DNA from 4 places in the Micromonospora sp. DT47 genome. Region 2 is predicted to be linked to each of the others. Evidence: riboswitches for the same ligand, from Rfam matches in the RefSeq annotation. Region 2 holds a riboswitch; each other region holds the start of a gene.
The links. Region 2 has a riboswitch for cyclic di-AMP ahead of ACLQ2U_RS28930 (transglycosylase family protein). Riboswitches for the same ligand answer to the same signal wherever they lie in the genome.
Positions count from the first base shown of each region.

Region 1 (7,021 bases), on a different contig from region 2:
GCCACCGGTTGCAGGGTGTAGCCGCGGTCGGAGACGAGCAGGCCGCCGGGCAGGTGCGCCGTGGCCGTGCCGTCGTGGCCGCCGGAGTCGTCGGCGTCGTGGCCGGCGCCGGCGGAGTCGTGACGGGTGTCGGCGGCCGGGGTGACGGGGCCGGCCAGGTGGCCAACCCCGTACGCCGCGCCGAACACCGCCGCGAGGCCGAGGGCGAAGCCGCTCAGCCTGGTAGCCGTGTTCATCGTGGTACCTCGGTTTCGTCGGTGACCCGTCCCGCCCCGACGAGGTCGTAGCCGGCCTCGTCGACCGCGGCGCGCACGGAGTCGGTGTCCAACGGGCTCTGGCTGGTGACGGTGGCCCGGCCGGTGGCCAGGTCGACCTCGACGCCGGTGACGCCCTCGATCGCGCCGACCTCGGCGCTCACCGAGTTGACGCAGTGCCCGCAGGTCATGCCCTGCACCTGGTACGTGGTGGTGACCATGGCAGTTCTCCTCCCAGCTCCGATGCTATACCCCCCAGGGGTAGCTTGCCCGGAGACCGTAGCATACCCCCCGGGGGTAGGCTATCCTTGTCGCCATGACCACACCGAGCACCCCGACCCGGGGTTACACCGCCAGCAAGGACCAACTGCTCGCGCGGCTGCGCCGCGTCGAGGGCCAGGTCCGCGGCATCGAGAAGATGGTCGACGACGACCGGTACTGCATCGACGTGCTCACCCAGATCTCCGCGATCCAGGCCGCCCTGGACAAGGTCGCCCTCGGGCTGCTGGACGGGCACGCCCGGCACTGCATGCGGGAGGGGGCGGCCGAGGGCCGCGCCGACGAGATGGCCGGCGAGATGATGGCCGCCGTCGGCCGCCTGATGAAGCGCGGCTGACCCGGACACCCGGTCGGCGAGCCGGGCGGACCAGCGGCCGGGATGGCTACCATTCTCCAACGATGACCCTCCGTCCACCGCCATCGCCGCCCGCGCACCGCGCCGGGGGCCGGCTCCCGTGGGCGGCGTCCCGGTCGTGCTGCGCGCGGGCGTGCCGCCTTCCGGGCCACCGCGCCGTCCGCCCGCCGTACGTGACGACGCCGGCACCCCGGGTCGACGCCCGGGCCCGTGTCCCGGTCCGGCCGTGCCGCCGGTGAACCGACCAGCCGGCTGACACGTACCCTGCCCCGGATCGTCAGGAGACTCACCATGGGCGCCGACCACACCCGTCCCGCTCCGTCCACCCCGCGCCGGGTGCGACGGATCCTCGTCGCGACGGTGGTCCCGCTGTTCGTCATCACGGTGATCGCCGCGCTGGTGCTCTGGCCGCAGGACACCCGGGAGCCGGACGGCGGGGGTGACGTGCCGCGCTACCACGGCACGGTGACCCGGGTGGTGAACGAGCCCTGCCCGCCCACGCCGGAGGTCCCCGAGGGGGCGCCGGGGGTGGCCGGTGGGCCGTGCGGCACGGTGACCGTCAAGGTCGAGCAGGGGCCGGACGCCGGGAAGCAGGTGGAGACCCCGATGCCGTCCGGGCCGGGCGCGCCCACCGTGGCGGTGCACGACGAGATCGTGCTGGTCAAGCTTTCCGACCCGGCGGACCCGACGGCCAGCAGCTGGAACATCGCCGAGCACCAGCGGGGCAAGCCGCTGGTCTGGCTGGTGGCGCTCTTCGCGGCGGCGATCGTGGCGTTCGGGCGGCTGCGCGGGCTGGCGGCGCTGGCCGGCCTGGCCGCCAGCTTCGCCATCCTGCTGGCCTTCGTGGTGCCCGGCATCTCCGCCGGCGGCTCACCGCTGCTGATCGCGATCACCGGTTCGGCGCTGATCATGTTCGTGGTGCTGTACCTCACCCACGGGGTCACCGCGCAAACCTCGGTCGCGGTGCTCGGCACGCTCGGCAGCCTGGTGCTGACCGGGATCCTCGGCACGCTGGCCACCGCCGCCACCCACCTGACCGGGTACGGCAGCGAGGAGGCCACCACGCTGTCGATGTACCAGCGCGACGTCGACCTGCACGGCCTGCTGCTGGCCGGCATCATCATCGGCTCGCTGGGCGTCCTCGACGACGTCACCGTCACCCAGGCGGCCACCGTCACCGAGCTGGCCCACGCCAACCCCGGGCTGTCCCGGTTGCAGCTCTACCGGGCCGCCACCCGGGTCGGCCGGGCGCACATCGCGTCCACGGTCAACACCATCGTGCTGGCGTACGCCGGCGCCTCGCTGCCGCTGCTGCTCCTGCTGACCGCCGACAGTCGGCCGGTGAGCCAGATCCTCACCAGCGAGTTCCTGGCCCAGGAGATCGTCCGCAGCGCGGTGGCGACGCTCGGCCTGGTGGCGGCCGTGCCGCTGACCACCGGCCTGGCCGCGCTGGTCACCACCGCCGGACGCGGACCCGCCCCCGACTCGGCGCCGCCGGACGGCCCGGCGCCCACGCCCCGCCCCCCGGTCGACCGTGCCGCGGCGCTGGAGGCGCTCAGCGCGCCGCGGCACGGCCGCACGTCCACCCCGGCCCCCGCTCGGTGGCCCGACCCGGAAAGGAACACGGACACGGCATGGTGACACTCCGCTGCGTGACCGCCCGCGGCGCGGAGGCTGATAACCGCGTCACTGATCACGCACCGCCATTGCGAAATAACGCGTTTAGTCGGGTTCTGGACGTAGATCCCTGGTACTCCTCTCGGGTAACCTCGCTGCCGGTCACCGCCGAAGGCGCGCAGCGGCGCCTGCGGTGCCACCGCCCAATCGCCGCACGGCGAGCCGGGGAACCAGGTATCTGGGGTGAATCCGCGACAGCGGTAGGGGCCACTTCCGTCCCGAACCCGTCAGCTAACTCGGTCGGCGGTCGAGGGAAGGGAACACTGTGACGGCACCCCTGCGCCGCTGGTTGACACCGGTGGTGGCCGTGCTCGCCGCCCTGGCGATCGTCGCCGGGCCGGCCCCCGCGATAGCCGCGCCCTCCACCCCGACCCCGTCGGGGCACGAGGAGGACGGGGAGCCCAAGCTGCTCACCGACGTCATCGAGCTGCGCAACCGCGAGTACTCCAAGGCGAAGTCGCAGCTGGAGAAGTCGAAGAAGCGTCAACGGCAGCTCGCACTCGAGGTACGCCGCGCCCAGGACGAGCTGGAGGCGCTGCGGCCGCGGGTGGGCCAGATCGCGGCGCAGTCCTACCGGACCGGCCGGATCGGCGCGGTGGCGATGCTGCTGGAGAGCGGTGACCCCGACTCGTTCGTCAAGCGCGCCTCCGCCCTTGACGAGCTGAACATGGTCAACGCGCAGAAGCTCAGCGGGATCACCGCCGCCAAGAACCGCGCGGAACAGGCCAAGCTGGCGCTCGACGGCGAGGTGCGCGAGCAGCAGCGGCTCACCAACGACATGGCCCGGGAGAGTCGGGAGGCGGAGAAGGCCCTCGCGCTGGTCGGCGGCGAGGGCTTCACCGGCGGCCTGGTCAACGCGACGTCACCGGTCGCCCGGATCGGGCCGGGCCGGACGGCGGACGGCGACTGGCGTCCCGAGTACCGTACCGAGAACGACCCGACCACCTCGGGCCTGATCACGCCGCGCACACTGCACGCCTACAACGAGGTCCGCCGGGCGGGCTTCAAGCGCTTCGCCGGCTGCTACCGGTCGGGCGGGCCGTGGGAGCACCCGAAGGGCAAGGCCTGCGACTGGTCGCTGCAGAGGAGCGGTTTCGCTCCCTGGTACAACAACGACACCCGGATGTACGGCAACAACCTCGCCGCGTTCCTGATCCGCAACGCGGACCGGCTGGGCATCTACTACGTCATCTGGAACCGGCAGATCTGGTTCCCGGCGACCGGGTGGAGGTCGTACAGCGGGCCGTCGAACCATACCGACCACGTACACATGTCGATGCTCTGACGACGCCGCCGCGTACCACCGAGGGCCGTCCCGCCGAGTGCGGGGCGGCCCTCGTCGCGTACCCGGGGGCGGGTCAGCCGGCGACGGCGGAGGCGCGGCCGTCGGGACCCGGCTGGGCCGGCACCGCGGTGGCGGGTCCGCCGGCCGGCACCGCGGCCACCGTCCGCACCTCACCGGCGGTGAGCCGGTACGACATGCCGACCACCGCGCACCGCCCGGCGGCCACCTCGGCGGCCAGCATCGCGGAGTTGCCGAGCAGGGCCTCGACGGTGTACGCGATATGGATGTCGACGATGCCGTCGATGTCGTCGACGCCCTCGGCGGCCGCCCGCCGCAGGCTCGGCCAGACCGCGTCCACCACCGCCCGGAGATGGCCGGCCGGCGGCGTACCGGTACGGGCGGCGTCCCGGGCGGCCTGCACCGCGCCGCAGGCGTCGTGCCCCAGCACCACCACCAGGGGCGTGCCGAGGACGGTCACCGCGTACTCGACGCTGCCCAGCACCTCGGGGCCGGCGGTGTGCCCGGCGGTCCGGACCACGAAGAGGTCGCCGAGACCCCGGTCGAAGATGATCTCCGCGGCGAGCCGGGAGTCCGAGCAGCCGACGATCACCGCGAACGGGTGCTGCGCGTCGGCGACCGCGGTCCGGTGGCCGGCGTCCTGATTGGGGTGGCGTGGGGCGCCGGTGACGAAGCGCCGGTTTCCGGCGTGCAGTTCGGCGAGCGCCTGGGTCGGAGTGGTCGGGGCCATTGCCTCACCTCGGTCCGCGATCGGCCTGGTCAACCCGGCCGGCGACGGAGGCGGCCGCCGTCCCACCGTCACACGCAGCGGAAGATACGTCAAGATTTACGTGATATAGATTTCATGCTTTCCGCTGGTATCACCCGGCTAAGCCGGACAGGCCGGACGATGCGCGGAGGCCAGGGCCGAAAACCCGAAGGCCGGGCCATACCATGGCGGGCATGGCGACTACAGCGAACGAGAACGGGAGTACCAGGAACTGGACGTTCCTCACCAACCATGGGCACGTGCTGCTCGCCATCGCCCGCAATCCCACCGCCCGGCTGCGCGACGTCGCCGAAGAGGTGGGGGTGACCGAACGGGCCGCCCAGGCGATCGTCGCCGACCTGGAGGCCGGCGGTTACCTGCGACGCACCCGGGTCGGCCGGCGCAACGAGTACACGGTCAACCCCAGCGGCCACTTTCGACACCCGGCCGAGGCGGACCGCCAGGTCGGCCACCTGCTCGCCCTCTTCACCGGCGAACCGGCCGGCTCCGGCTCCTGAGCTGAACGGTCAGGCCGCGACCGCGACCGCCACCCATCCACATCGGACGGGTGGCCCGGGTCACCCGTCCGCTCGCCGTCGTGCCGCTGCACACTCCGGCCCGAGGCGTTAGGTTGGTGGCGTGCCGACCGTAGCGACCACCCGTCCGATCTGGGCGGCGACGCTGCGCGTGATGCGCGATCTCACCCGGCTGGCGGTGACCACCCTGGTGCTCGGCGCCGCGGTCGCCGGCACCACCGGCCCGTCCGCCGCCGCCTCCGCCCCGGTCCGGCCCAGCGTGGTCGCCTCCCGGGTCGCCGAGCTGCCGGCCACCGCCCGGCCGACCGACGCGCCGGCCGCCGACACCTCCCCCCGGCCGCTCCCGGCCCGGCGTGCCGCCGCCTCTGCCCATCCGGCGCCGCTGGCGCCGGCGGCGACGACGGACCCGGTCCGGGACGCCACCGGCCGGCGCGGTCCGCCCCGGCACTGAACCCTCGCGACACCCGTCCGGGTGTCGGACCCGACCGCCGCAGCCGCGGCCGCCCGGTCCGGTCCCACGGGTGCGCCCGCCAGCTCGCACCGGCCGCCGACCCCGTCCCCGCTCGTCCCTCCACATCGTTCCCACCGTGAGGTGCTGGTGATGCAGACCGTCTTCTCCGCCGTCCTGCCCGACGTCCCCGCCGCCGCCCTGATCTGGCTGGCCCTGCTCGCCGTCGCGGCCGTCGCCGTGGCGGGCCTGGTCGTCCGCCCGGACCTGTTCCGGCTCGCCCTCGCCGGCCGGTTCCGGGAGGCCGCGCTCCCCGGCGACCTCGAGCTGGCCGAGGAGGAGCGGGAACGCACCCGGTACGCCCAGGAGGTCGCGGTGGCGGCCGAACGCGCGGCGGCGACCGCCGAGCGGCGGCGGGCCGAGTGGCTGGCCGTCCAGGAGGAGGTCGAGTCGGCCTGGCAGGCGTACGAGACCGCCGAGGCGGACGTCCGCCGGCTCTCCGCCGCCGCAGCCATGCCGCTGCCGCGGACGGTGCGCACCCCGGCCGAGTACGCCGACCGGGAGCGGTACCTGCACCGGGCGGCGCTGGACGCGTACTGGCGCAAGGAGTTCTCGGTCGAGCAGCTCAGCGACGTCTTCGGCCACCGCGCCGGCTGGGACCCGCGCCGGCACCCGGTGGAGCAGGAGCTGCTGCTGCGCCGCGCGGCGCGGGACAACCTGGCCGCCCGGCACCGGGCCGCGGTGGAGCGGGAGCAGGCAGCCTGGCGGGACGCCGACATCGCCGCCTCGGCCGCCCGGAGCCTGCGCGACGAGGCGTTCGCCGCGCTCGACCGCAGGCCGGAGGAGTCGGAGTCGGTGGTGCCGATGCCGGAGACCCGGCGGCCGGTGGCGGAGCCGACCCGGGAGTCGGCGGCCGTGGCGCGCGGTCGGGCGGCGGCCGCCGCGTACTGATCGGACAACGGCCGGCGGCGGCTCGTCCCGGGCGGGCCGGGCGTCGTTCGGCTAGCGTGGCGACATGTCCCGGGAGACGTGGGTCCTCGTGGTGGTCGGCGGCATCCTGGCGCTGGCCACGCTGGTCGGCGCGGTGCTGCTGGCGATCCGGGTGGTCCGCACCCGGCGGCTGCTCGGCGCGCTCGGCGTGAGCGGCAAGGTCGCCTTCTACGGCGCGCTGATCTACACCATCCTCCCGGTCGACCTGCTCCCCGACCCGATCTACCTGGACGACATGGGTGTCCTCGCCGGGGCGCTGTTCTTCCTGACCCGGCTGGTCCACCAGCGTCGTACGGCCGCCCGGCGGCTGCCCGGTCAGCCGGACACTCCCCCGGACCAGGAACCGGTACGCCGTACCGTGCCATGATCGGAGCCGGACCGGGGCGACGCCCGGCCGCGAGACGGGGGACGGACATGGCGGGCGACCATCG
Region 1 is NZ_JBNCLC010000001.1:52,609-59,629, forward strand. It holds gene ACLQ2U_RS00280 (hypothetical protein) at 1-236, opposite strand, end outside; gene ACLQ2U_RS00285 (heavy-metal-associated domain-containing protein) at 233-475, opposite strand; gene ACLQ2U_RS00290 (metal-sensitive transcriptional regulator) at 571-870, shown strand; gene ACLQ2U_RS00295 (YibE/F family protein) at 1,180-2,529, shown strand; cyclic di-AMP (ydaO/yuaA leader) riboswitch at 2,696-2,826, shown strand; gene ACLQ2U_RS00300 (coiled-coil domain-containing protein) at 2,831-3,850, shown strand; gene ACLQ2U_RS00305 (carbonic anhydrase) at 3,924-4,598, opposite strand; gene ACLQ2U_RS00310 (helix-turn-helix transcriptional regulator) at 4,802-5,134, shown strand; gene ACLQ2U_RS00315 (hypothetical protein) at 5,256-5,603, shown strand; gene ACLQ2U_RS00320 (hypothetical protein) at 5,754-6,551, shown strand; gene ACLQ2U_RS00325 (DUF1232 domain-containing protein) at 6,616-6,957, shown strand; gene ACLQ2U_RS00330 (pyridoxamine 5'-phosphate oxidase family protein) at 7,005-7,021, shown strand, end outside.
Region 1: it holds a riboswitch for cyclic di-AMP, as region 2 does, so the genes downstream of both, ACLQ2U_RS00300 (coiled-coil domain-containing protein) here and ACLQ2U_RS28930 (transglycosylase family protein) in region 2, are expected to answer to the same signal.

Region 2 (7,021 bases):
CCATCGCCCGCTCCGGCACCGCCGAGCTGCTGCGCCGGCTCAAGGAGTCCAGGGAGGCCGCCAGCCAGGACCTGATCGGCCAGTTCGGCGTCGGCTTCTACTCGACCTTCATGGTCGCCGACCGGGTCACCCTGCTGACCCGCCGCGCCGGGCAGGCCGAGGGCACCCGATGGGAGTCCACCGGCGAGGGCACGTACGTCGTCGAGAGGGTCGACGACGCCCCGCAGGGCACCGCGGTCACCGTGCACCTCAAGCCGGCCGACGACGAGGACAACCTCTTCGACTACACCGACCGGGCCAAGATCCGCGAGGTCGTCAAGCGGTACTCCGACTTCATCGCCTGGCCGATCCGGACGACGGTGCCCGGCGCCGACGGGGCCGAGCCCACGGTCGAGACGCTCAACTCGATGAAGGCGCTCTGGGCCCGCCCGCGCGACGAGGTGGCCGAGGAGGAGTACCACGACTTCTACCGGCACGTCAGCCACGACTGGACCGACCCGCTGGAGACCATCCACATGCGCGGCGAGGGCGTCTTCGAGTACGAGGCGCTGCTCTTCATCCCCTCGCACGCGCCCTTCGACCTGTTCATGGCCGACGGCCGGCGCGGCGTCCAGCTGTACGTCAAGCGGGTGTTCGTGATGGACGACTGCGCCGCGCTCATGCCGAACTACCTGCGCTTCGTCAAGGGTGTGGTGGACGCGCACGACCTGTCACTGAACATCTCCCGGGAGATCCTCCAGCAGGACCGGCAGATCCAGATCGTCCGCCGCCGGCTGGTCCGCAAGGTGCTCTCCACCGTCAAGGAGATGCGCACCGCGCACGGCGAGCGCTACCGGACCTTCTGGTCCGAGTTCGGCCGGGCGGTCAAGGAAGGGCTGATCGAGGACCCGGACAACCAGGACGCGATCCTCGACATCGTCTCCGTCGCCTCCACCCACGACGCCGCCGAGCCGACCAGCCTGCGCGACTACGTCGACCGGATGAAGGACGGGCAGGCCGAGATCTACTACGCCACCGGCGAGACCCGGGCGACGCTCGAGAACTCGCCACACCTGGAGGCGTTCCGGGCCAAGGGCTACGAGGTGCTGCTGCTCACCGACCCGGTCGACGAGGTGTGGGTGGAGCGGGTCGCCCAGTTCGACGGCCGTCCGCTGCGCTCGATCGCCAAGGGCCAGGTCGACCTCGACACGGAGCAGGAGCGCACCGACGCCGAGGCCGAGCGGGAGAAGCGGGCCCAGGAGTACGCCGCCCTGCTGGCCTTCCTCGGCGATGCGCTCTCCGACAGCGTCAAGGAGGTCCGCCTCTCCTCCCGGCTGACCACCTCCCCGGCCTGCGTCGTCGGCGACGCGCACGACATCACGCCGACGCTGGAGAAGATGTACCGCGCGATGGGCCAGGAGCTGCCCCCGGTCAAGCGGATCCTGGAGCTCAATCCGACCCACCCGCTGGTCACCGGCCTGCGCGCCGCGCACGAGCGGGGCGACGACGCGCCGGCACTGACCGAGACCGCCGAGCTGCTGTACGGCATGGCGCTGCTCGCCGAGGGAGGTGACCTGGCCGACCCGGCCCGGTTCGCCCGGCTTCTCGCCGACCGGCTGGCCCGGACCATCTGACCAGCGCGGCCCCGACCGGGTGCGTCCCACTCGGTCGGGGCCGCTGCTCAGAAGGTGGCCCGGCCGCCCATCGCGGCCCAGGTGGCGCGGCCGACCACGCCGTCGACGGCGAGCCCGCGCATGTCCTGGTACCAGCGGACGCCGGCCTCTGTGGTCGCGCCCCACCGTCCGCTCGCCGGGCCGCACACACCCTGGTCCTCGTCGTCATCGAAACCGCGGGCCGCGCTCCCAGGAGACTCGGGGGCAGGCAGCTCTGCTGCGCGGCAGCGATCACCCCAACCTCGGGGGGGCGACCAGCCCTGTCGGCGATCGTCCCGGCTCGGCCAGGCCAGGGGCTTTGGCAGAGGCTCCCGGCGCCTGGACCATCGGCCGTACTTCGTGCCCAGCTGGTGAGGACCGCTTGGCACTCCCAGCGATCTCCTTGTCTCATGTTCCGTCAGTGTGGCCGGCCGGCCCGGCCAATGCCGGCCGGAGGTGGCCTGCGGGCCGCCTTGATCTGATAGAGCGCAGCTCGGCAGTCTGTGGCCGTCGCCGGGTGTTCTGTCACGGGACATGAGCTGCGGCGATGGCACCCGGCATACTGATCGCATGCGGCAGGCGTTCGCTCACGAGGCGATTCTCCTCATGGCGCCGGACGCCGACACGCAGGCTCCCGGTGCGGCGATCACTATGGCCTTGTGCGGCCATTGGGAACACGAGCCGCCATGCCCCTTGGCCTCGCACCACACCCGTGCGGATCGGAGCGACGGTGAGGTGCGTCTGAGGATTCTGTTCGCTGCCGAACCGGAGCTGGAAGACACCGTCCGGCAGCGCATCGACCTGGCGCTGTCCCGCGGTCAACTGCCCGGTCCGGAAGGCGCGCACACGCGGTGGCAACTACGCATCAGCCGACGCAGTGAGGTCTCACCTGAGGAGACGAACCACGCCACGCGCTTGACGCGCGGCTGAGCCACGCACGGTGGCGTCCATGGAAGTGGTGTACGACTTGCCGGTGATGGGCGTCTGTCGGGCAGCTCGTTCCGCGTCGACCCCACCTGCCAGCAAGATCAGGCTGATCCCGCATGTCCAGGGGCGTTGCGCGTGCGTCATGGCAGCCTCGGCGTTCCCCAGGTCGAGGGCGGCGTATGCCAGGACGCCTTGCAGCCTGGCGGGCGCGGGCCCGACTGGGCGAGGTGACCGCCGCGATCGCGCGGGGGCGGCCGTGGCAGGCCGACGAGTTCGGCCGGGCCGTGACCGGGCGGCAGGGGAGCAAGCTGATGGCGCTCCGCGCACCACCCGGGATGAAGGCGACGGCGTGTCACTGATCGTCCGGACGCAAAGCGAGGCCACCACAATGAACTGGGACGGGTCGGAGAGCGGGCATGCCGAGGTGACGCTCTGTTACCGCCTCCGGTACCAGGGCGAGACGGCGGACCCGGTGGCCGAGGTGGACTGTCCGGCCACCGCCCCGGTCACCCCGCGCCCCGAGGCCACCCTGCCGAGCGGCTGCGCCGGGAGTTGCCGACCGGCACCGCCGCCACCGTGGCGTCCGTCGGCGCGGTCCTCGACGGTCTCGCGCTCGACCCCCGGGTACGCCGGGACGTCGCCACCGCCGGCGGCCATGTCGGACTGGCGCTGCGCGCGGACCGGCGCGGCGCGTGCCTGCTGGCCAGAGTGGTGGGTGATCGGGTGGAGGTGTGGAGCCCCAGTGCGGTTCAGCTCCAGCCCGGCGAGTTGAGCCGCACGGGGGAGACCGCAGCCGCCAGCCAGGGCCAGCGGTCACCACACTGAGGACGGGATTGTCTACGCCTGTGGACGGTCCGCAACTCGGGAGGTCGCCCCTTCGCCTGACCGGGTGAAGAACTTCACAAGAAGTGGGCAATCGGCCGAAACGGCTCCTAACGTCGTTCTGGTCCGCCATCGCGGACACCACGGTCGGTAACGCCTAATCCATGCCGCCGACCGGGACCAAGGCAACTGGCATGGAGCGGGGGACCCACACGTTCTTCGGTGCACGTCACCTCGGGGTGAAGCCGCCTGCGGCGGCCGGGCTCCTCGGCCCGAACCCGACAGCTCACCTCGTCGGCGTGGAGGATCACAGATGGCAACTGAACACACCGCCCGTCACCGACGGGTCAGCTCGCGCCGGGTCGCCGTCGGCACGCTCGCCGTCGGCGCGGTCACCGGGATCGCCGCCGTTCTGGCGCCGGCCGCTCCGGCCAGCGCCGCCAGCGTCAACTGGGACGCGATCGCCCAGTGCGAGTCCGGCGGCAACTGGCACATCAACACCGGGAACGGCTACTACGGTGGCCTGCAGTTCTCGCAGGGCACCTGGTCCGGCTACGGCGGCAAGAAGTACGCCTCCCGTGCCGACCTGGCCAGCCGTGGCGAGCAGATCGCGATCGCCGAGCGGGTGCTCGATGGCCAGGGCATCGGCGCCTGGCCGGTGTGCGGCAAGAAGGGTGGCTCGACGAAGAGCTACTCCAGCGGCTCCGAGAAGTCGGAGAAGCCGCAGAAGTCGGAGCGGCGCTCCGAGTCGCGGTCGACCGCCAAGTCGAAGAAGACCGAGCGGTCCGCCCAGCAGAAGCAGGGCAACAGCCGCAGCGAGCGGCGCAGCGCTCCGGCGTCCAGCGGCGACACGTACGTGGTGCGGCCGGGCGACACCCTGTCGCAGATCGCCGACGCGAAGGACCTGGCCGGTGGCTGGCAGGCGCTGTACGAGCGCAACAAGCGCGTCGTCGGCGCCGACCCGGGCCTGATCTTCCCGGGTCAGAAGCTCAGCCTCTGACGCATCGCCCCTCATCGAGGGCGCACCACCGCACCGACGACGCCCGGCCGGTCCACCGGCCGGGCGTCGTCGTGTCCGGACCGGCCGGCGGGTTCTCCGGAGCGGTCCGGCGGGTAGGAGCCAGCAGTGGGCCGCCGGCAAGACCCGGGACCTGCATTCGCGCGACCGCACGGGGATAGGGTTGGCCCTGGTGTGCCGGGAAGTCTGGTCGGCGATGGGACGACGTGACCCCTGCCGACGAGGAGACCCCGTGACCGACGCCACCCGGCGCCGTGCCATCCTGTTCGCCCGACTCTCCTGGGGCGAGACCAGCCGGATATCCGCCATCCTCCGCAAGGAGACGGTCGGCGGGGCACTCCTGCTGGTCGGCGCGCTGGTGGCGTTGATCTGGTCGAACTCGCCCTGGGCGGACGGCTACCGGTCGCTGCGGGACGTCACGTTCGGCCCGGCGTCCCTGCACCTCGACCTCAGCCTCGCCACCTGGGCGGCGGACGGACTGCTGGCGATCTTCTTCTTCGTCGCCGGGCTGGAACTCAAGCGCGAGTTCGTCGCCGGTGATCTGCGGGACCCGCGCCGCGCGGCGGTGCCGGTGGCTGCGGCGGTGGGCGGGGTGCTCGTCCCCGCGCTGCTGTTCACCCTGATCGCCGGGGCCGCCGGGGCGGGCGCGGTCAAGGGATGGGCGATCCCGACGGCCACCGACATCGCCTTCGCGCTGGCCGTGCTGGCCGTGGCCGGGCGCTTCCTGCCGTCGGCGCTGCGCACCTTCCTGCTCACCCTGGCCGTCGTGGACGACCTGCTGGCCATCGTCATCATCGCCGTCTTCTACACCTCCAGCCTGGCGGTCCTGCCGCTGGCCGCCGCGCTGGTCCCGCTGGCGATCTTCGCGGTGCTGGTGCGGCGGCGGGTGCGGTCCTGGTGGCTGCTGCTCCCGCTGGCCGCGGTGACCTGGGCGCTGGTCCACGCCTCCGGGGTGCACGCGACCGTGGCGGGGGTGCTGCTGGCGTTCAGCGTCCCGGTGATCCGCAGCGAGGCTGCCGGCGGCCCGGACGCCGGCCCGGGCCTGGCCGAGCACTTCGAGCACCGGTTCCGGCCGCTCTCCGCCGGGGTCGCGGTGCCGGTCTTCGCGTTCCTCTCCGCCGGGGTGACGGTCGGCGGGCTCGCCGGCCTGGCCACCGCGTTGACCGACCGGGTCGCGGTGGGCATCGTGGCTGGCCTGGTCGTCGGCAAGCCGATCGGCATCCTGACCGCCACCTGGCTGGTCTCCCGGTTCACCCGGGCCGACCTTGACAAGGGCCTGAACTGGCTCGACGTGCTCGGGCTGGCCCTGCTGGGCGGGATCGGCTTCACCGTGTCGCTGCTGATCGGCGAACTCGCATTCGGGCTGGGCAGCGAGCGCGACGACCACGTCAAGGTCGCGGTGCTCACCGGCTCGCTGCTCTCCGCGCTGCTGGCGACGGTGATCCTGCGGGCCCGCAGCCGCTTCTACCGTCGGGTGCACGAGGTGGAGACCGTCGACGAGGACCACGATGGCGTCCCGGACGTCTTCGAGCGCGAGGCCGGCAACGGCGCCTGAGGGCCGGCCTTCGTCGCGGCCGAGACCCGCTAGGGCGACCCGGCCGGGTACGCGCGGGTCTCGGCCGCCTTCACCGCCGCCCACACCCGCTGCCCGGGCACCAGCCGCAGCTGCGCCGCGGCGGCCGGAGTGACGTCGGCGGCGGCGGTGACCGCGCCGGTGAGCTGGACCCGCAGGTTGTCGCCGTGCCGCTGCACCCCCGCGACGGTGGCGGGCCAGGTGTTGCGCGGGCTGCCCTCGGGGCGGTGCGGGTGCAGGGCCACCGCGGCCGGCGGGAACACCACGAAGGCGTCCCCGTCGAGCCGGTCGGCGGCGGCGATGGCGAAGCCGTCGCCGAGGTGCACCAGATGGCCGTCGGCGCGGCCGCGGTAGAGGTTGAGCCCGACCAGGCGGGCCACGTAGTCGGTGCGCGGCCGGGCGGTCACGCTCGCCGCGTCCCCCTCCTGGACCACCCGGCCGTCCTCGACGATGACCAGCCGGTCGGCCAGCGCGAGGGCGTCGAGCGGGTCGTGGGTGACCAGCAGCGCCGCGCCGGGGTGATCGGCCAGGTGCCGGTGCAGCTGGGCCCGGGTGTCCAGCCGGGTCCGGGCGTCCAGCGCCGCGAGGGGCTCGTCGAGCAGCAGCAACGTCGGATGTACGGCGAGCGCCCGGGCGAGGGCGACGCGCTGGGCCTGCCCGCCGGAGAGCTGCCGTGGCCGGTGCCGGGCGTACCCGGCGAGGCCGACCCGGTCCAGCCAGCCGGCGGCCCGGTCCCGGGCGGCCCGCCGGTCCAGGCCCTGCCGGCGGGGCCCGAACGCCACGTTGTCCCGCGCGCTGAGGTGCGGGAAGAGCAGGTAGTCCTGGAAGACCACGCCGACCCGCCGGCGCTCCGGCGGCACCCAGGCCCGCCGGTCGGGCCGGTCCAGCTCCACCCCGTCGAGGCGGACGTGCCCAGCGGTGAGCGGTTGCAGCCCGGCCAGCGCGCGCAGGGAGGTGGTCTTGCCGGCGCCGTTCGGGCCGAGCAGCGCGACCACCTCGCCGGCGCCGACCGAGACCCGGGCGTCGAGCCGGAACGCGCCCCGGTCGACC
Region 2 is NZ_JBNCLC010000029.1:11,344-18,364, reverse strand. It holds gene htpG (molecular chaperone HtpG) at 1-1,613, shown strand, start outside; gene ACLQ2U_RS28950 (peptidoglycan-binding domain-containing protein) at 1,661-1,801, opposite strand; gene ACLQ2U_RS28945 (hypothetical protein) at 2,202-2,561, shown strand; gene ACLQ2U_RS28940 (hypothetical protein) at 2,738-2,917, shown strand; gene ACLQ2U_RS28935 (hypothetical protein) at 3,135-3,383, shown strand; cyclic di-AMP (ydaO/yuaA leader) riboswitch at 3,525-3,695, shown strand; gene ACLQ2U_RS28930 (transglycosylase family protein) at 3,694-4,380, shown strand; gene nhaA (Na+/H+ antiporter NhaA) at 4,631-5,953, shown strand; gene ACLQ2U_RS28920 (ABC transporter ATP-binding protein) at 5,983-7,021, opposite strand, start outside.

Region 3 (7,021 bases), on a different contig from region 2:
GGCGGCGGTCGGGTGCCCGGCATGACGAGCGCGACGGCTGTGCCGGCGCCCCGGGCCAGCCGGCTGCCCTCCCTGACCGGGCTGCGCTGGGTGGCCGCGATGCTGGTCTTCGGCTACCACGCCGCCACCATGCGGATCGTCGGCCAGCCCGACGCCAAGGCGGTCGTCGACTGGCTGTTCACCCTCGGCCTCTCCGGGGTGCAGTTCTTCTTCATCCTCAGTGGATTCGTCCTGGTCTGGTCGGCCCGCGACGGTGAGCGACGGCGCGACTTCTGGCGGCGGCGACTGGCGAAGATCTACCCGAACCATGTGCTGACCTGGGCCGCGGCGCTGCTGGTGATGTGGTGGTTCGCCGATCCGGTGGTGCCCCGCGCGGCGTTGCAGAACCTCTTCCTCGTGCAGGCCTGGGACCCCACGCCGGGCTACTTCTACAGCATCAACACGGTGAGCTGGTCGCTCTCCTGTGAGCTGTTCTTCTACCTCTGTCTACCGTTGGTGCTGCCGGCGGTCCGGCGGGCCCCCGCCGTCGCGCTCTGGGCGGTGGTGGTCGCGGTGCCGCTGCTCATCGTGGCCCTCTGGCCCGGCCAGTCGCTGGTGCCGGCCGAGAGTGCCTGGTGGTTCACCCAGATCTTCCCGGTGGTGCGTTCGCTGGAGTTCTGGATGGGGGTCGCCGCCGCCGAGCTGATGCGGCGCGGCCGGTGGCGGGGGCCCGGGCTGCCGCTGGCCAGCCTGATCTTCGTGGCGACCTGGGTGGTCGCCGCGCAGTGGATCCGCGCCGAACTCTGGGCGGCGATCCTGTCGGCGGCGTACATCCTGCTCATCACCGCCGCGGCCGACGCGGACGTGCGCGGCCGCCCGTCGCCGTGGCGGCACCGCACCATGGTCTGGCTCGGTGAGGTCTCCTTCGCCTTCTACCTGGTGCACGTCCTGGTGATGGTCACCGCGCTCCGGCTGACCGGCCACCTCGGCTCCGGCCTGCCCGGCTGGTGGGGCCCGCTGGTCGTGCTCGGCTTCCTGGCGGTGAACCTGGTGCTGGCCGGACTGCTGCACCGGTTCGTCGAGACGCCGATGATGCGCCGGCTGTCACCCCGCCGCCGGCCGGCCACCGGGCCGTCCGCGCCCCGGGCGGCGACCGTGCCGGCGCCGCGGGCGGCCGCCGACGACCTGACCACCGGGCGTCCGGTGGAGTACGCGGGCCGGCGCGACCCGCGCTGAGCGGTGTCCACCCTGGTCGGCCCGGTCGGCGCGGCGACACGCCCGGCCGCTGCGGGTGGGCGGCATCGGCGGTAGCGTGGCCCCGTGCTCCCGGTCGCGCTCACCAGTCCCCTGTGGTGGGTGACGCGCTGGATTTCCCGGCTGCTGACCGGCCTCGCCGTGGCGATGGCGCTCTCCCTGAGCGGCCCGGCCCTGCCCGACGACGTCGCGCCGGCCGCGGCCCTGCCCTTGGGCGTGTCGCTCCCGGCGACCGCGGGTCCGCCCGCCGCCCCGGCCACGGCGTCCACCGCCCTGTCGTTCACCACCTCCGTCGCCCGGTCGGTTCCGACGATCGCCGCCCCGGCCGACGACTCGCCCCTCGCCGGCGCCGGGGGTCTCACCGACCGGCACGCCGGCCCGACCGACGCCGTCGGGGTGGCCGACCGCGCCGCCGCCACGGCCGGGGCGACGACCGCGCCGCTCCCGGCCCTCGCCGGGCTCTCCCCGGCCGCCTCGGGGCCACGCGCGCCGCCCGCGGCCTGACCGCCCACGCGGGGGCCGAGCCGCGCACACCTCTCCCCGAACCTCACCTCCCGCACCCGCCCGATCAGGTCCGGGCGCCGCCGCTGACGGCCGCGCCCGGCTTCGCGGGCCACGTGCGGACTCCTCTGCCGCATCCCGGTCCCGTGAGGAGCCGACCATGAACACCGTCCTCTACCAGTTCCTGATCGAGGTCCCGACGGCCGCCGCCATCTGGTCCGCCCTGCTCGTGCTCGCCCTGACCGGGCTCACCGTCGTGGTCGCCCGCCCCGAGCGGGACCGCCCGGCCGACGAGGGGGCGCCCGTCGAGCCGCTCCCGGGTGACGCCGCGCCGGAGATGGCCGACCTGCGCCGGTACGCCGAGGAGGTCGCGGTCGCGGCGGCCGGCGCCGCGCAGACGGCCCGGCGTCGCCGGGACGCCTGGCTGACCGCCCAGGAGGAGGTCGACCGTGCCTGGTCGGCGTACGACGAGGCGGAGGGGGTCGCCCGACGCTTCACCGGCACCGCCGCGCTGCCCACCCCGCGTACTCCGCGCACCCCCGCCGAGTACGCCGGCCGGGAGCGCTGGGTGCACCGGGCCGCGGTGGCCGCGCACTGGCGGGGCGAGCTGTCGCTGACGCAGCTGCGGGACGTCTTCGCGCACCGGGACGGCTGGGACCCGCGTCGGCACCCGGTCGAGCAGGAGGTGCTCCTGGCCCGGGCGGTACGCGACGGCCGCCGGGAGGCGTACCGGTCGGCGACCGAGCGGGAGCGGTCGGCCTGGCGGGACGCCGAGCTGGCCGCCGAGGCGGCCCGGGCGCTGGCCGTCGAGGCGTACGCGGCGGCGGAGCGGCTGCGGCCGGTCCGGGTGCCGGCCCGGCGCGCGTCGGTGGTGGCGCGGACGGTGCCCGCGGCGCGGTGGCGCCCGGCTCGGGTGGGCTGATAGGAGAAAAGGGGCCGAATTGTTACCGCGAATACCGTGAGCCCGGTCACGGCCGCGCCGAACCGGTCATCCGGTACAGCCGGCGACATCGACGGCAACGATCTTCGGTGATTGTCGCCGGCCTGTCCGGTTGTCGCCCGGCGGCGTCGTGAGCGAACGCCGTCCCATTGAGTGACGTCAGTGCCGAACTGCACCGGAAATTTCTCGCCCCGATCATGTTTACGCAGGTGGGAGTGCTTGGCTGGCCGCGAACCGGCCAGTAATGTCGCCTCGGTCCGGTGCGGTTTCCGATCGCAAGAGGCGACGCCGCGCGGACCCGCTCAATCGTGGAGACCACGAACCGGGGACCCAAGCAGTCCTGGGGTGAATCCGCGGGCCACGGCCCGTGGTAGGGCGTTCTTCCCGCCCGAATCCGTCAGCTAACCCGGTCGGCGGCGTCGGAAGGAGTTCCATCCTCGTGCAGCTCGATCCCACCCCGCAGGTGTTCCCCCGCCTCGGTGCCGGGGTGCCGTCGCCGGTCCGCTGCGCAGTAGCGCGCTGATTCCGGCATCCGCCCCGCTGCCCGGCACCGACCGGGCGATCCCCCCGCTGAGCGGTCCCGCACCGGCCCTGATCCCGCGCGTGACACACCGCCACGTGCCGGTCCGGCGCGCCCGCTCCCGCCCTCGTACCGTGGAGGAACACCCGTGAAGCACCACATGAAGCGGCAGCTGCGGCGTCTGGCCACCGAGCGCTCGTACCAGGTCGTCGCCGGTTCGGCCGCAGCCCTCGTGCTGGCGTCCGGCACCGCCGCCCTGCTCGCCGGCACCGACGAGGCCCCGGTCCGGCAGCAGACCTCGGCCGCCGTGGCCGAGGCGGCCCCGCGGCTGGGCGACGTCGCCACCCGCAGCCAGGCCCGCGTCGCCGCCCCCACCCCCTCGGCCAGCCCCTCGGCGAGCCCCTCGCCGTCGGCCAGCGCCACCAAGGCCAAGGCGGCCGACCCGGACCTGACCCGCAAGGCGGCGCCGAAGCCCCCGTCGACGAAGGTCCTCAGCTACAACTACGAGGCTCAGACCACCTACTTCAACTGCGGTCCGGCGGCGGTGCGCAACGCGCTCAGCGCGGCCGGCGTCGAGCGGACCCAGGACGAGCTGGCCGGCCCGCTCGGCACCACCGAGATGGGCACCAACTCGGCCGAGGACACCACCCGGGGGCTGAACCAAATGGTCAAGGGCAACCCGTACCGGACCCGGATGTTCGAGGGCACCCCGAGCTCGGCGCAGATCGACCGGCTCCAGACCGACGTGGTCAAGGCGATCACCGACAAGCGTGGCGTGGTGGCCAACGTGGCCGGCAGCGCCACCGACTCCAATGGCGGCTGGCACTCCTTCCCCGGCGGCCACTACATCGCCGTGGTCGGCTACAAGAACGACGGCCGGACCGTCCGGATCGCCGACTCGGCCGACCCGAGCCTGCCGTCGTACTGGATGAGCACCATCGACCTGGCGAACTGGATCGCCACCCGCGGCTACTCCGCCTGATCCCACCCTGCGCGTACCGGGCGCCGGCTCCCCTGGGGGCCGGCGCCCGTCGCCGTTCCCGGGGCTCGCGGGGCATGGCCGGACGGTGGCACACTGCGGCCCATGACCGACGGATCGGATTGCCGGCGGATCCTCCTGCTGCTGCATGGGATGGGCGCCACCGGCGACGTCTGGCTGCCCTGGGCGCCGCTGCTGGAGCACCGCTGGCCGGGGCGCTGGTTCGCCCCGGACCTGGCCGGCCACGGCTGGTCGTCACCGCTACCCGGGTACACCTTCGCCGGTCTCGCCGACCGGGTCGCCGCCGGGCTGGAACCGGTCACCGGCGCCGCCCCGGGTGGGGTGGGATCGGAGGGACGCCGGTCGGGGGAGCGGCTGGTGGTCCTGGGGCACTCGCTCGGCGGGGTGGTCGCGCTGGCGCTCGCCGCCCGCGACGCGGGCCTGCCCGTCGACGCGGTCGTCGGGCTCGGCATCAAGGCGGTCTGGTCGCCGGCCGAGTTGGCGAAGGCGGCCGAGCTGGCCGGGCGGCCGGCGACCTGGTTCGCCAGCCGGGACGAGGCCGCCCGCCGCTACCTGAGGGTGTCCGGTCTCGGCGGGCTCTTCGCCCCGGACCACCCGGTGGTCGACGCCGGCCTGCGCGCCGAGGACGGGCGGTGGCGGCTGGCCATGGATCCGGCCGCGTTCGCGGTCGGCGCCCCGGACCTGCCCGCCCTGCTGGCCAGCGCGGACGTCCCGGTGCTGCTGGCCCGGGGCGAGCATGACCCGATGGTCAGCGACGCGCAGCTGGCGGCGTTCGGCGTACCGGTCGTGACGTTGCCCGGCCTCGGCCACAACGCGCATGTGGAGGACCCGGCGGCGGTGCTGGCGCTGCTCGACCCGTACCTGTGAGCCGCGGCGGGCGGCCCCGCCAACCCTCATGATCAGTGAGGCTGGGCGGCCCCGGCGCCGTCGCGGTCGACGCGCTCCGAGGCGCGCCCCAGCGGATCGGTCTCCAGCAGCCGGGTCAGCACGTCGTCCACGTTGGACATGTCACGCCGCAGCAGGGAAACCGCGCCACCCCCACGGGGCGACGCGGTTCCCGGACGCCGTGTCGGCTTCGCACGGTAACTGTCAGGCTACTTTCGCTTCGCGAAGGCCCCGTACGCCTTGATCACCTCGTCGGTCGGCCCGTCCATCCGGATGACGCCCGATTCCAGCCAGATCGTCCGTTCGCAGGTGTCCCGGATCGAGGAGAGCTGGTGGCTCACCAGGAACACCGTGCCGGCGCCCTCCCGCAGCTCGCGGACTCGCTGCTCGCTGCGCTTGCGGAAGCCCTCGTCGCCGGTGGCCAGCGCCTCGTCGATCAGCAGCACGTCGTGCTTCTTGGCCGCCGCGATGGCGAAGCGCAGCCGGGCGGCCATGCCGGAGGAGTACGTCCGCATCGGCAGGCTCGCGAAGTCGCCCCGCTCGTTGATCCCGGAGAACTCGATGATCTCCGGGCCCCGGCGGGCCACCTCCTCCGGCGACATGCCCATGGCCAGGCAGCCGATGGTCACGTTGCGCTCGCCGGAGAGGTCGTTGAGCAGGGCCGCGTTCACGCCCAGCAGGGAGGGCTGGCCCTGGGTGTAGACCGCGCCCCGGTTGACCGGCAGCAGGCCGGCGATCGCCCGCAGGATGGTCGACTTGCCGGAGCCGTTGCTGCCGATCAGTCCGACCGCCTCGCCCCGGTACGCGGTGAAGGAGACCCCCTTGACCGCGTGCACCTCCTGGATGTTCGGCGCGGAGGTGCGCTTGACCAGCCGCCGGAACGCCGCCACCGGGGTGGTGCCGCCGGCGGCGCCCTTGTGCACCCGGTAGATCACGTGGGCGTCGTCCACCACCACGGTGGGGATCCGCTCCTCGACCAGGGGCAGCGTCAGGGTCGCGTCGTTGGACGCCTCGAAGTGCTCAACCACGGCCGTACTCCTGTTCGCCGCGCCAGAAGTAGAAGTAACCGCCCAGACCGGCCACGACCGCCCAGCCCACCGCCACCAGCCAGAGCTGGGTCAGTGACTCGTTGAGCATCGGAGCCTGCTCCAGCAGCGCGTACCGGGCCAGCTCGATGTAGACCAGCATCGGGTTGTACTGCGCCAGGGTGGCCGCCCAGTCCGGGAGCTTGTTGAAGAGCGTCACGCTGTAGACCACGCCGGAGGCGTACATCCAGGTGCGCATCACGAACGGGATGACCTGCCGCAGGTCGGTGGCCCGGGACCCCAGCCGGGCGACGGTCAGCACCGCCCCGGCGTTGAACACCGCCTGGAGCAGCAGGGCCGGGATCAGCGCCAGCCACTCGACGGTGATCGGCTCACCGGTGACCAGCACGATGCCGATCAGCACCAGCATCGAGGCCAGCAGCTCCTGGAACTGGGTCAGCACGATCGCCAGCGGCAGGCTGGCCCGGGGGAAGTGCAGCGCCCGGATCAGGCCCAGGTTGCCGCTGATCGCCGAGGTGCCGGCCTGCACGGCGCTCTGGGTGAAGTTGAAGATGAACAGGCCGGTGGTCAGGTACGCGATGAAGTTCGGGATGGTCTGCTGCTGGAGCACCACCCCGAAGATCACCCAGTAGACCGCGGCGTTGGTCAGCGGGGTGAGCACCTGCCAGAGCTGGCCCAGCCGGGCGTTGCTGAACGAGGCGACCAGCTTGGCGTTGGCGTACTCGGCGATGAAGTGCCGGTAGGCCCACAGTTGGCGGCTGTACTCGGCCAGGGACGGGCGCTCGCCGGCGACCCGCAGTCCGTGCCGAGCGGCCAGCTGCGCCTGGGTCAGGCCCGTTTCGGGGTCGACCAGCGCGGTGGTGGCCATGGGTAGGGCGCTCCGATCTTTCGTGTTC
Region 3 is NZ_JBNCLC010000041.1:11,660-18,680, reverse strand. It holds gene ACLQ2U_RS31065 (acyltransferase family protein) at 22-1,215, shown strand; gene ACLQ2U_RS31060 (hypothetical protein) at 1,300-1,737, shown strand; gene ACLQ2U_RS31055 (hypothetical protein) at 1,895-2,656, shown strand; cyclic di-AMP (ydaO/yuaA leader) riboswitch at 2,964-3,105, shown strand; gene ACLQ2U_RS31050 (C39 family peptidase) at 3,343-4,176, shown strand; gene ACLQ2U_RS31045 (alpha/beta fold hydrolase) at 4,279-5,061, shown strand; gene ACLQ2U_RS31040 (ABC transporter ATP-binding protein) at 5,289-6,107, opposite strand; gene ACLQ2U_RS31035 (ABC transporter permease) at 6,100-6,993, opposite strand.
Region 3: it holds a riboswitch for cyclic di-AMP, as region 2 does, so the genes downstream of both, ACLQ2U_RS31050 (C39 family peptidase) here and ACLQ2U_RS28930 (transglycosylase family protein) in region 2, are expected to answer to the same signal.

Region 4 (7,021 bases), on a different contig from region 2:
GGCCCGGCCGATGCCGGCCGGAGGGACGTCGGCCAGCCTGCCACAGCGGCTGCGCCCCGGTTCGACGCAGCCGGTCAGCCTGTCGATAGAGATCAGCGATCGCTCAGAGGCACATCGGGCTGCCGCAAGGTCGCGATCCAACGAACGTCCTGTCGTCGGCAAAGTCGCGCGGTCAGCTGCAACTTAAGGTCCTGGTCTCGCCGTCGAACCCGTCCGGGGCGGTGTACAGCGCGGAGCTCGGATGGGGCACGACTCGTCGCAGGCCGCGCTGATCTATCAGCACGCGACGGCGGAGGCGGATCGGGCCATCGCCCAGGCGCTGCACGAGGCGGTGCGCGCGGACCGGAAACGGGCCAAGAAGGTGGGCAAGACCAAGACGGCGGCGGACAAGCCGGCGAAGAGGAAGTGCGCGGCCGACCGGAAGACCGGGGGCAAGAAGCGCCGGAATCTCGGCGGCGGCGACGGGCTGGGAGAAGCGAACATGGACTTGGCCGACTTCGCCGACGGCGTCGACGAGTCCGGCACGTTCCGGGGCTTCGAGGGTGGCTGACCGGAGCCGTGAAGAGCAGGCTAAGGCACGTCAATGGCACGCGGCATGATCGCTGACCTTGGAATATCGAAGGCCCTGGCTGGGACTCGCGTCCTGGCCAGAGCCTCGATCGTGGAGCGGGTGACGGGAATCGAACCCGCACTGTCAGCTTGGGAAGCTGATGTTCTGCCATTGAACTACACCCGCAGGCGGCACCACTGTACCTGAGGTCACCGCCCCCGTGCACCAGGTACCCCGGCGAGCCCGACCGCACCCCACCGTGATCAGTCCGGGACGGACCGTGTCCACAGGAGGGCAACAGTTTCACAGCGGCAACATATGGCCGTTCTCAAATCTGTCGATCGGTTGTAACGTCACCCGCACGTTCCCAGCCACGGTGCGACATACCCCCCTGTCGCGCCGCGAGAAAGAGGTGGGCCCATGGGACTCCGTCCCAACCTGCTGACCCGACGTACCGTCGGTGTCGCGTCGACGACCCTCGCGCTGCTGCTCAGCACCGCCGCCGTCGGCGTCGTTCCCGCTGCTTCCGCCTTCTCCGCCGCTCCGGCAGAGGTCTGCGCCGAGCCGGCCGACGTCCACTCGGACGCTCGGATCAAGAAGGGCGGGGTCGCCAAGCACGACCCCAACGAGCTGACCGCAGCGCAGGTCCGCGAGCGCGAGGCCGACCTCGTCGCCGCGCTGCGCGAGCGGGCCAACTTCCGGGCCGGCACCGGTGCCACCACCCTGGCCACCGTCAGCATCCCGGTCGTGGTGCACGTCATCCAGCGGGACGGCACCCGGGCCGGCGGCAACATCCCGGACTCGCTGATCACCTCGCAGATCAGCGTGCTCAACCAGGCCTACGGCGGCGCCACCGGCGGCGCGGCCACGGCCTTCGGCTTCCAGCTCACGAAGATCAACCGGGTGACCAACCCGTCCTGGTACCCGATCGTGCAGGGCTCGTCGGCCGAACGGCAGATGAAGACCAGCCTGCGCGAGGGCGGCAAGAACACCCTCAACGTGTACCTGGGTGAGCTGAGCGACAACCTGCTCGGCTGGGCGACCTTCCCGAAGCGCAAGCTCGACAGCATGGACGGCGTGGTCGTGCTGAGCGAGTCGCTGCCGGGCGGCACCGCCACCAACTACAACCAGGGCGACACCGGCACCCACGAGGTCGGCCACTGGCTGAACCTCTACCACACCTTCCAGGGTGGTTGCTCCGGCTCGGGTGACAGCGTCAGCGACACCCCGGCCGAGGCCTCGCCGGCGTTCCAGTGCCCGACCGGGCGGGACACCTGCGCCACGGCCGGCCTGGACCCGATCACCAACTTCATGGACTACACCTACGACTCGTGCATGTACCAGTTCACCGCTGGTCAGGCGAGCCGCATGCTGACCGCGTGGAACGCCTACCGCGCGGCGTAACACCGGCAGGACACCGGTGCCGGCTCCGTCTCACGACGGGGCCGGCACCGCCGTTTCCGGGGCTCAGGCGGCCGTGCGGCGGGTGTCGAAGCCGTGCCGGCCGCGGCGGGCCGGCCGCTGGTCGGCTACGCCGGCGACGTCGTCGCCCTGGTGCACGGCCCGCGGATCGAGCCAGACCTGGACGGCCGGGCGCCCGGCGTCGGGACTCATCGGGCCACCCTGACCGCGGCGGGTGAGCATCGCGACGTCGACGCTGAACTCGAAGAGCCGCCAGTCGACCTGCGGTGCCGCCCGACCGATCTCGGCCACCCGGGCCACCCAGGCGGGATCGACGACCGGCCGGGCGCGGCCGGCGACGTACGCCTCGTCGTCGCTCTCCTCCGGCGGGAACGAGTGGAGCGCGTAACGCCCGTCGCGTTCGAGGTCGCGCCGCTTGGGCGAGTCGACGACGAAGCAGAAGAGCCCCTCGTCGCTGATCAGTGGGCAGACCGGGTGCACCCGGGGCCCGCCGTCGGCGCGGACGGTGGCCAGGTAGCCGAAGCCCGGCCCGTACTGCTGGAGGAGAAGGCGGATCCCGTCGGCGAGTCGGGGCTCGTCGGCGGCGAATTCGGACCAGGAAGCCATGCGGACAGTCTATCGAACATGTGTACGAACGCGCAGTCCGACACGCGGGTCGCCCGGTTCGCTCGATAAGGTGTGTCGATGCTGCTCTCCGACCGCGACCTGGTCACCGAGATCAAGGCGGGAACGCTCGCGTTGGAGCCGTTCGAGCCCACGCTGGTGCAACCGTCCAGCATCGACGTGCGCCTCGACCGGCTCTTCCGGGTCTTCAACAACCACCTCTACACCCACATCGACCCGGCGATGCAGCAGGACGACCTGACCTCGATGGTCGAGGTGCCCGAGGGCGAGCCGTTCGTGCTGCACCCGGGCGAGTTCGTGCTCGCCTCCACGCTGGAGGTGATCTCCCTCGGCGACCAGCTCGCCGGCCGACTGGAGGGCAAGAGTTCACTGGGCCGGCTCGGCCTGCTCACCCACTCGACCGCCGGCTTCATCGACCCGGGCTTCTCCGGGCACGTGACGCTGGAACTGTCGAACGTGGCGAACCTGCCGATCACCCTCTGGCCGGGCATGAAGATCGGCCAGCTCTGCATCTTCCGGCTCTCGTCGCCGGCCGAGCACCCGTACGGCTCGGCCGTCTACGGGTCGCGGTACCAGGGCCAGCGCGGGCCGACCCCGAGTCGCTCCTGGCAGAACTGGCGCACCTGGCCGACAAGTAGGCGCTGACCTGCTGTGCAATAGATCCACTCGCATGTCAGGCCGTCCCCAGGCGTGAACATCGATCAGGCCACGGCCGAGGATCGCGTCCACCGCCCCCGCTCCACGACATCTGTGGCTACGAGCGCCCCTAGGCCGGCTGACCTTCACCGCCTCGGGCCGTCTTTCGGGCCAGCCACGGGCCAGCAGCCGCAGCGCGGCGGTCGCGAGAGGGCACGAGAGCCGGTCGGTTGGCCGCCGGTGGTGAGCTTTTCGGGCATCACGACCGCTTGAGCACGCTCTTCCAAACTGACGGTGCGCGCAGGGCTTGATGCCACGGTCAGTGTGTGCCGTTCATTGCCTCGGCCGAGGCGGGTTCCCTTCTCGCTCCACGCCAGCCGCTAGCTGGACCTCAAAGGCGGTCGGTCGACCTGCTGCCAGTGACTCAAGCTCTTGCACGAGTGCTTCAACGTTCGGCCGTGAACAGCCGACGCGAATGAAGAACTCGGCACGGGATGAACCAGAAGTCGCCTCCGCCAAGACTGCCGCCAAGCGGCCGACCTCACCGCGGTTCAAAGTGAGAGTCACCTGATCGCCTTCGTACGCGCCCCGCACCAGTCCCCGCCCTCTCATCAAGCAGTCGTACAGCCATCCGTACAGCCAAGTACGCCAGCCAGAGCCGACGCCGCCCGACAGTAACGGACGGCATGAGCAGGGCCAGGGGTCTCTCGCCAGCCCACCACGATCTTCTTCTAATCCTCGGGCCGCAAGCGGCCAGTCTCGCTGCTACAGCGCGGGCCGGCCATGTGGGACGCTTTCGCGCGTGGAGGACGCGAAGTCGATCATCGTGCAGGTGTACTGCCGCCTGGAGGTCACAGTCGATGATCCGGACGCTGTGTCGGAGCTTGCCGGGCAGCAGTTGCGGACGGCCGACATCGACTGGTCGAGCGAGCGGGACACCGTGGAGGAGGCTGTCGCTGAGTTGCGAGGCGACTTGGCCCAATCGCTGGCGAGCTTGGTCAATCCCGACCGGGTGTTGGAGGGCGTACCCGGTGTTGAGGTTCGGCGTGGGCGGTGGTGGGCAGAAGTCGGCCCACCGTCTGAGCGGTTTCAGCCGGGCTTTGGCGCGCCAGCGCCAGGCGGAACTTGAGTCGCTTCCGCACGTCAGCCGAGGCCACCAGAGACCGCCGAAACCAGGCCGCCGACGCAGTAGGCAGCCGGATATCGGCAATTCCCAAGCTGACAGTGCGCTTCGATTCAGGTCAGCGGAGCAGGCCTGGCGTTCGGTTTCCGCGACCGCCAGGCCGTCTCCAGGCCGTCACAGGTTCGCGACCGGCCACCGATGCCCCCCACGCCTCACCACTCCCGCCCACCCGCTGACGCGCAGGCTCCCGGGACGGCCCGGGAGCCCGGTGCACCCGTCAGCCGGGCCGGCCGTAGCTGTTGACCGGCCCGTCGTCGACCCGCTTCATCTTGATCGGCACCCCGGCCTGGGAGGCGTGCACCACCCAGCCGTCACCGGCGTACATGCCGACGTGGTGCAGGTCGGAGTAGTAGAAGACCAGGTCGCCGGCGCGCAGGTCGGCCCGGCTCACCCGGGCGGTCACCTGGCGCTGCTGCCGGGCGTTGTGCGGCAGCGACACCCCGGCCTTCGCCCAGGCGGCGAGCATCAGACCGGAGCAGTCGTACGAGCCGGGGCCGTCGGCGCCCCAGACGTACGGCTTGCCGATCTGGGCGCAGGCGAACTTCACCGCGATCCCGGCGGCGCCACCCGGATAGCCGGCCGGGCACGGGGCCGGGCGCAGCGGTCCGCCGCCGCCGTTGCCGTACACCTTGAGCCGCAGCTTCTGCAGCCGGTCGATCTCGGCGTTGATCTGCTTCTTCTTCGCGGCCAGCTGGGCCTCGGTACGCGTCAGCTGGGCGACCATCTCGTCCAGCGGTGCCTTCTTGGCGGCCAACTCGTCGCGCAGCACGACCACCGTCTGCACCTCGCGCTGCTGCCGGTGGGCGAACCGGTCGAGCAGCTCCAGCTGCCCGACCACCTCGCTCGGCGACCGGCTGCCCAGCAGCGCGTTGACCACCGAGAGGTTCTCACCCTTGTACGCCTCGACGGCGAGGCCGCTGACCTGGTTCATCGCCAGTTCGACCCGGAGTTGCAAGGGTTCGATCCGCCTGGCCAGCGCGGCGACCTGCCGGCGCTTGGCGGCCAGGTCCTGGCGGGTGGCGTTGTGCTGCTCGATGATCGGTTCGAGCCTGTTCCAGTCCTGGTCGATCTGCCGCTCGATCTCGGCGACCGACGGATCGGCGTGCGCCGCCGTAGCGCCACCGGTCAGGACGACGGCGACGCCGGTGAGGGCGGCGAGGGCGGTGGTGAAGCGGGACCAGCGTGTTCGCGGCGCAGCCGCCCGCCGGACGACCTGGGTCGACCGGACCGACGGTGACCGCGGGGCATGGTGTGCCACCGGGCTCCGTACTCCTTCTTCCGCGACCGCCTACCGGGTTAGCTGACGGGTTCGGGCGGGAAGGGAGCGCCCTACCGCAGTGGCTGCGGATTCACCCCGGCGTACCTGGGTCCCCGGCTCGCCCGGAGGCGACTCGGCGGTGCCGGCCGTTACCGCCCGGGTTGGACGGACCTGGTGGCGGCCGACGATTGACCAGAGTAGAGACGACCGTTATCGATCCGCAACCCGCCATGCCGTGACAGACCGTGTCCGGATACGCGGAACCCCCGGTCGGTGACCGGGGGTTCGCGGCGGCTCGGACCGAGGTCAGTACGGTCGCCGGAAGCCGGCAACCGGCATGTAGTCGATGCTGGTCACCTGGACCGGCTTACCCGTCCGGGGAGCGTGCACCATTCTGTCGCTGCCCAGGTAGAGGCCCACGTGGTGCAGGTCGCTGTAGAAGAAGACCAGATCGCCCGGGCGCGCCTCGGAACGGGGGATGGCCCTGCCCTCGTTCCACTGGTCGCCGGTGTGGTGGGTCAGGTAGATCCCGGCCGCCTTGTACGCGTACTGGGTGAGGCCGGAGCAGTCGAACGAGTTCGGGCCGGTGGCACCCCAGACGTACGGGTCGCCGACCTGCTGGCAGGCCACCCGGATCGCGGTCTGCGCGGCGGTGCTCACCACCCCGTTGATGGTCGGGCAGCCGGCCACCTTCACCGTGGTCTTCGGCATCGACGCCTGCAGCCGCTTGATCTCGGCGTTGATCTGCTTCTTCTTCGCCGCCAGGTCCTTCTCCTGCTTGGCCTGGGCGGCGATCAGCGCGTCGAGCTTCTTCTTCTCGCCGTCGTACCTACGACGCACCTGGAGGACACCCTCGACGTCCTTGCGCTGCTGCGCGGCGAGACGGTCCAGCATGGTCAGCTGCTCGGCGAGGGTGCCCGGCTTGGTGCTGACCAGCAGCGCGGCGATGTCCTGCGAGGGGCCGGTCATGTAGTACCGGGAGGCCAGATCGCCGACCCGGTTCATCGCCAGCTCGCTCTGCAGGGCCAGCGGCTCGATCTTCTTCTGCAGCTCCGCCGACTTCTTGCGGTTGACCTTGAGTTGGGCCCGAACCTTGTTGTACTGCTCGATGGTCGGCTCAAGCTGCTCCCACTGCTTGTCGATCGCCGCCTCGATCTCCTCCGGCGAGGGCGCGGCGTGCGCCGGCACGGCGAGCATCCCGGCGCCGACGGCGACCGCCGCGACCAGGGTGAGCAGGCGGTGGACGACCCGCCGCAGGCCCGCCGGGCGGGTGGGCGGCTGGCCCTGGACGTGACGATGGGGGGGCAAGGTTGCCACCGGTCACCGACTCCTTTGCAACCGACCGCCG
Region 4 is NZ_JBNCLC010000005.1:7,655-14,675, forward strand. It holds gene ACLQ2U_RS09305 (hypothetical protein) at 242-550, shown strand; tRNA gene ACLQ2U_RS09310 (tRNA-Gly) at 663-736, opposite strand; gene ACLQ2U_RS09315 (zinc metalloprotease) at 971-1,954, shown strand; gene ACLQ2U_RS09320 (pyridoxamine 5'-phosphate oxidase family protein) at 2,018-2,578, opposite strand; gene dcd (dCTP deaminase) at 2,657-3,241, shown strand; gene ACLQ2U_RS09330 (hypothetical protein) at 4,035-4,361, shown strand; gene ACLQ2U_RS09335 (NlpC/P60 family protein) at 4,633-5,673, opposite strand; cyclic di-AMP (ydaO/yuaA leader) riboswitch at 5,686-5,822, opposite strand; gene ACLQ2U_RS09340 (C40 family peptidase) at 5,980-6,990, opposite strand.
Region 4: it holds a riboswitch for cyclic di-AMP, as region 2 does, so the genes downstream of both, ACLQ2U_RS09335 (NlpC/P60 family protein) here and ACLQ2U_RS28930 (transglycosylase family protein) in region 2, are expected to answer to the same signal.